Verrucomicrobium spinosum DSM 4136 = JCM 18804: one gene and its partner. Each later gene encodes a partner of the first gene's protein in a complex. Links are inferred from orthologs where the notes say so. Each region holds a gene or a part of one and is shown on either strand. Other genes may lie near its edges.

Region 1 (2,897 bases):
GGTCGCCTACTCAGTTTATGCTGAGCGGCGCGTGAGTGCGATCATCCAGGACCGTGTGGGGCCAAACCGCACTGGCATCCCGCTCACCCTCTTCGGCGGGAAGAAGGACATCCCTCTGGCGGGCCTCATCCAGCCGCTGGCGGATGGTTTGAAATTCTTCCTCAAGGAGGACTTCACTCCCGCCCACGTCAAGAAATTCTACTACTGGCTGGCGCCCGCGCTGGTCATGGTGCCGGCCATGATGACCGCCGCCGTGGTGCCCTTCGGCAGTGAGCTGGACCTGAGCTGGCTGGCCAAGTTCGGCGTGGAAGGTGCCTGGCTGCAAAAGCCCATCAAGCTGGTCATTGCCGACCTCAATGTGGGCCCTCTCTACATCTTCGCCATCGCCTCCCTTGGGGTGTACGGCATCGTGCTCGCAGGCTGGTCCTCGAACTCGAAGTACCCCTTCCTCGGCGGCGTGCGCAGCACCTCCCAGATGATCTCGTATGAGATCGCGCTGGGCCTTTCCATCATCCCTGTGCTCATGATCTTCGGAGACCTGAACCTCTCCAAGATCGCCCAGTACCAGGACAAGAACGGCTGGCTCCTCCTCCCGCTCTGGGGTGAAGGGCTCACCTTCAAGCGCCTCGTCCTCTGGATCCCCGTTTTCATCTCCTTCATTATCTTCGTGGTCGCCATGTTCGCGGAGACCAACCGGGCACCGTTCGACCTTCCAGAGTGCGAAACGGAACTCGTGGCCGGTTATCACACGGAGTACAGCTCCATGAAGTTCGCCCTGTTCTTCATGGGCGAGTACGCGGCCATGATCATCGGGTCCGGTCTTGCGGTAACCCTTTTCCTCGGCGGCTGGAGCATCCCTTGGGGTTCCCAGATTGGTCTCGGTTATGTGGAAGGGGCCACGCCCATCTGGCTCGGCCTGCTGCACATCGGCTGCTTCCTGGCCAAGGTGGTCTGCTTCATCATCTTCTTCATCTGGGTGCGCTGGACCCTGCCCCGCTTCCGCTATGACCAGCTCATGAAGCTAGGCTGGCTGGTCATGTTTGAACTGGCGCTCGCCAACGTGATTCTCACTGCCGCGCTCATCGTGTGGCTCCCGAACTGATTTTTCTGACCTGATTCCCTCACGCCCTATGGCAACGGTTGTTGTACAACGCCCCAAACTCAAATGGCACGAGAAGTGGTTCATCTCCACGCTTGCCAAGGGCCTGCTCATCACGCTTGGCCACGCCATTGCCATTCTCAGGGGCAAGAAGAAGGTCACCATGCAGTATCCCGAGGAAAAGTGGGATGCGAACCTGCCTGACCACTACCGCGGAGCGCCCGCCCTCGTCACTGACGAACATGGCCGTGAACGCTGCGTGAGCTGCCAGCTCTGCGAGTTCATCTGCCCCCCGCGCGCCATCACCATCATCCCGGAGGAGATCCCCTCCACGGATCCTTGGGCCAAGGTCGAAAAGCGCCCGCGCCTCTTCAACATCGACATGATCCGTTGCATCTACTGCGGCATGTGTGAGGAAGTCTGCCCGGAGCAGGCCATCTTCCTGCGCAAGGACTACGCCATCACGGGCCTGAGCCGTGCGGAAATGGTCCACGACAAGAAGAAGCTCTATGAAATCGGCGGGGTGCGTGAAGGCCTCGTCAACAAGTGGAACGAGCTGAAGTAGTCCAGTCCCGCCCCTAATTTTTCTCCTGTCTCCCGACCGCATTCGCATCATTCCTGCTCGCATCTCATGCCCGCCGTTCTGTTTTACCTCTTCTCTGCGCTCACCCTGGTCTTTGGCCTGATGGTGGTGGTGTTGCGGAACCCGGTGGCGAGCGCCCTCTCCCTGGTCATGAGCTTCGCGGGTCTCGCGGCGTTGTTCATCAGCCTCGACGCTTATTTCATCGGTATCATCCAGATCCTGGTGTACGCCGGCGCGGTGATGGTGCTGTTCCTCTTCATCATCATGCTCCTGGACATCAAGGCGGAGGCGCTCAAAAAGGTGAACGCCTTCTCCGTGGTGGGCGGGGCGCTGCTGGCCATCGTCTTCATTGTGCAGCTTGGCATGATCTTGGGCGGCCTTGAGGCTGGCAAGAAGACCGTCGCCGATGTGCCGATTCACTTTGAGGCTGCGGCTGAGACCCAGAAGCTTCCGACCATCAAAGAAGACCTCGCCAAGAAGTCTCTGCCAGACACGAAGCTTGTCGGCATGGCCCTTTTCCACCGCTACCCCTTCCAGATCCAGTTGATGGGGGCGCTCCTGCTCGTTGGCACCATCGGGGTCGTCATCCTGAGCAAGCGTGAAGTGAACTAAGCCTGGTCAACTGAGCGAACTGATTCCTGCCGAGAGCCTCCCATGGTCACCCTCAACCATTATCTCCTTGTCAGCGGCCTGCTGTTCTCGATCGGCCTAGTTGGCGTCGTGGTCCGCCGCAACATCCTGACCATCTACATGTGCCTGGAGATGATGCTGAGCGCCGCCAATCTCACGCTCGTGGCGTTCTCCCGTTTCCGCCTTGTGGAAGGTCTGCCGGACTACAATGCGCAGGCGCTCGTTTTCTTCACCATCACCGTGGCCGCCGCTGAGGTGGCCGTGGGTCTGGCCATCATTGTGGCGCTCTTCCGGGCGCGTCAGAGTGTGGACATCACCACGGTGGAGAAGCTCAAGGGCTAACCCGCGCCGTTAAGGATCATTTTCTTTTCTCATATCGTCACGATGGAACCCATTTCACTGACAGGAACCGTGCTGCTGCTGCCGCTGGCTTCGGCGCTGGTCATCTTGCTGTTTCACGGCCTGCTCAAGAATGTGGCGCACCTGGTCTCGACCGGCGTGTCCGTCATCATGTTCGGCTGTGCGCTCATTTTCCTGGATGCGGCAGACCAGCCCAACGGCTTGCTTTTGTATGAGTACCTGAAG
Region 2 (3,002 bases), 5.0 Mb from region 1 along the record:
GAGTGGGCCTTACAGGGCAGCCTGCACCAGCTTCTCAAGCTTCACGATGTCCTCAGCGAACTTGCGGATGCCCTCGGAGGTCTTCTCCGTGGCCATTGCATCTTCGTTGAAGAGCCAGCGGAAGCTCTTTTCATCGAGGTTCAGGCGCTCAATGGAAAGGGACTTGGCGTGCTCGGTGTTCAGCTTCGGTGAGATGGGCTCGCTGGCGGCCTGCAGTTCACCCAGCAGCGAGGGACTGATGGTGAGAAGGTCGCAGCCGCACAGTTCGGTGATTTCACCCTTGTTGCGGAAGCTGGCCCCCATCACTTCGGTCTTGTAGTCGAAGTGCTTGTAGTAGTTGTAGATCTGGGTCACGGACACCACGCCCGGATCTTCCGTTGGGCCGTAGTCCTTGCCGGTGCTCTTTTTGTGCCAGTCGAGGATGCGGCCTACGAAGGGGGAGATCAGCTTGATTCCGCCTTCAGCGCAGGCAACGGCCTGGGCGAGGCTGAAAAGGAGCGTCAGGTTGCAGTTGATGCCTTCCTTCTGAAGCACTTCGGCGGCCTTGATGCCCTCCCAGGTGGAGGCGATTTTGATCAGGATGCGCTCACGAGAGGCACCGGACTTCTCATAAAGGTCAATGATGTGGCGGGCCTTGTCGATCGTGCCCTGGGTGTCGAAGGAAAGGCGGGCGTCCACTTCAGTGGAGACGCGACCCGGCACGATCTTCAGAATTTCCTGGCCGAAGTTCACGAGGATGCTGTCAATGACGGACTCCACGAGGGCACCGCCGCTCAGGGTCGATCCTTTGTGATCGGTGACCGCCTTGTCCACCAGAGGCTTGTACTCGGCCTTCTGGGAGGCTGCGAGGATCAAGGAAGGATTCGTGGTGGCATCCTGGGGCTGATAGGCGCGCATCGCCTCAAAGTCGCCCGTGTCGGCCACGACCACGGTGTGTTTCTTCAGTTGGTCAAGTTGGTTCATGATGATTTAGAGGGGTGGTAGAATAAGGGGAATGCCGGGGGATGCAAGGGGGGAGTCTGGGGCAAAGAATTCATGATTGGGATGAATGACAACGGGGAGTGGATGCCGGAAAGGCGAGGCGCGTGCTTGTGAAAATTTTCACAAAGCGGTTGCCCGGTTGAACCGGGCGTTTAGGTTGGCCATTGTTCCACCCGGCCTTGCCATGACTGAAGCCACCAGCACCACTCCCTTTGCCTACGACTCCAAGATCGAGAGCAATGTGGTCATCACCCGGCTTGATGCCGCGATCAACTGGATGCGGAAGAACTCCCTCTGGCCCATGCCCATGGGTCTCGCCTGCTGCGCTATTGAGCTCATGGCGACCGCTTCCTCCCGGTATGACATCTCCCGCTTCGGGGCGGAGGTGTTCCGCTTCTCCCCTCGCCAGAGCGATGTGATGGTGGTCGCTGGGACCGTTACTTACAAGATGGCCCTCGCCGTGAAGCGCATCTGGGACCAGATGCCGGAGCCCAAGTGGTGCATCGCCATGGGTGCCTGCGCCAGCAGCGGCGGCATGTATCGCAGCTATGCGGTACTCCAGGGGATCGACCGCCTGATCCCGGTGGATGTCTATATTTCCGGTTGCCCGCCCCGGCCCGAGGCGCTTCTGGAAGGATTCTTCCGCCTCCAGCAGAAGATCGAGAAGGAGCATTCGCTTCTGGATCAGAAAAAGGAGCTCGTCGAACAGCTCTCCTAAGCCGTCTCCGCCTTTCCCCGCCGCCTTCCTGCCATGGATGTGTCCCAGATCGTCAAAGCCCTTGTGGAGAAGTTTGGCTCCCAAGTCACCGGAAACACCGAGTTTCGTGGAGAAACCTCCCTCACGGTCACCTTGGAGTCGCTCAAGCCCTTCCTGCGGTACTGCCGGGATGAGATGGGTTTCGACTATCTGATCGATGTCTCCAGCGTGGACCATTTCGAGACGGATCCCCGTTTTGAGATGGTGTATGAGCTTTACAGCCTGTCCCATCACCATCATCTGCGGGTGAAGTCCCTGCTGACCGAGGAGCAGGAAGCTCCCACGGTGAGCGATCTGTGGGCGACCGCGGAATGGCATGAGCGCGAGGTGTTTGACATGATGGGCATCCGTTTCGACGGCCATCCGGACCTGCGCCGCATTCTGATGTGGGAGGGGTACCCCTTCTACCCGCTCCGCAAGGAGTTCCCCCTGGCTGGCAAGCCCAGTGAAATGCCGGAGATTGCCTTCACCGGCATCGCACCGTTGGAGGGGGGGCCCTTCGTCACGGCTCCGAGCGATGCTGACACCATTGAGCGTGAGCCTCGCGCCAAGACGTTCGAAGACGCCTGATTCGTCGAGACTATTCCGGTTAGTGGAATCAACGGCAGCAGGGGCGTGGGCCCGGCAGGAAGTGTGACAGTCTTGCCACAATTGCCCATGACTTCGTTACTGGGCGAGAACCCCTTTTCTCTGAGATAGACAAAGCGGGGCAAATGCGTTTTGCTCTCCCTGCTCGGGCAGTTGGAGAAGTTTCCAGCTATGCCTTCATGCTCATCTTCCGTTGTTAACCTGTATGATGACCCGATTTATTGCCCCCGTGGTGCTTGGCGGCCTGGCCGTTTCAGCAGTCGTTTCCCAAGCTGCGCCGCCTCTGCTGCCGGCCCGCGCCACCTCGGCAGCGGCGAGTTCCGGTCCTGCGGAATGGCCCAGCTTCCGGGGCCCCAAGACAGATGGCACTGCTCCCGTGTTGCCAGTGGCGGATGCCAGCAAGGTCAAGCTCAACAAGCGCTGGAAGGTGGAGACGCCCAAAGGGTTCGGTTCCTTTGCTGTGGCAGGGGCGAAGGCCTACACCATCATCACCCGTGATGTGGAAGGCAACAACAGCGAGGTGTTGTTGGCTCTCGACGTCAAGTCCGGCAAGGAACTCTGGGCCCAGCCACTGACCATCGTCAAATATGACGGCGGCGGTGACTCCGGCACTCCCAGCAACAAGGGTGGCGATGGCCCGCGCTCCACGCCCATCGTGAATGACGGGAAGGTGTAT

Evidence for each region. The genes of interacting proteins can lie anywhere in the genome.
Region 2: the proteins of VSP_RS26210 (region 1) and nuoB are in contact, whole or in part, in a crystal structure (PDB 6I1P), measured with the Thermus thermophilus proteins. The link is inferred for Verrucomicrobium spinosum DSM 4136 = JCM 18804 from one-to-one orthologs. Residues at the interface, in WP_096411123.1 of Thermus thermophilus: Val22, Thr23, Val24, Pro25, Tyr26, Pro27, Val31, Ala32, Leu33, Phe37, Pro64, Ala65, Asn94, Met95, Leu96, Arg97, Cys98, Ile99, Phe100, Phe119, Glu120, Met121, Ala122, Asp123, Tyr124, Glu125, Tyr126, Asp128, Leu129, Lys144; in WP_096411117.1 of Thermus thermophilus: Ala56, Arg57, Asn58, Asp59, Arg62, Phe63, Ala110, Ser113, Ser114, Gly115, Gly116, Met117, Asn119, Gln125, Asn126, Asp134, Val135, Tyr136, Val137, Pro138, Gly139, Cys140, Arg143, Glu145, Ala146, Ile148, Tyr149, Ala150, Met152, Gln153.

Annotation. Positions count from the first base shown.
Region 1 is NZ_ABIZ01000001.1:6,411,358-6,414,254, reverse strand. Bases 71-2,897 are described here. They hold VSP_RS26210 (NuoI/complex I 23 kDa subunit family protein), read left to right. Parts: upstream 71-1,130; coding sequence 1,131-1,664; downstream 1,665-2,897. Other genes in these bases: nuoL (NADH-quinone oxidoreductase subunit L), read left to right, coding at 2,697-2,897; nuoK (NADH-quinone oxidoreductase subunit NuoK), read left to right, coding at 2,337-2,654; VSP_RS26205 (NADH-quinone oxidoreductase subunit J family protein), read left to right, coding at 1,731-2,294; VSP_RS26215 (complex I subunit 1/NuoH family protein), read left to right, coding at 71-1,102. In the rest of the region: more of VSP_RS26215, read left to right, coding at 1-70. UniProt on the Escherichia coli protein: NDH-1 shuttles electrons from NADH, via FMN and iron-sulfur (Fe-S) centers, to quinones in the respiratory chain. The immediate electron acceptor for the enzyme in this species is believed to be ubiquinone.
Region 2 is NZ_ABIZ01000001.1:1,454,328-1,457,329, forward strand. The notes cover bases 1-2,932. They hold nuoB (NADH-quinone oxidoreductase subunit NuoB), read left to right. Parts: upstream 1-1,165; coding sequence 1,166-1,699; downstream 1,700-2,932. Other genes in these bases: tal (transaldolase), read right to left, coding at 10-963; VSP_RS05710 (NADH-quinone oxidoreductase subunit C), read left to right, coding at 1,733-2,308; VSP_RS05715 (outer membrane protein assembly factor BamB family protein), read left to right, coding at 2,532-2,932. Outside these bases: more of VSP_RS05715, read left to right, coding at 2,933-3,002. UniProt on the Escherichia coli protein: NDH-1 shuttles electrons from NADH, via FMN and iron-sulfur (Fe-S) centers, to quinones in the respiratory chain. The immediate electron acceptor for the enzyme in this species is ubiquinone.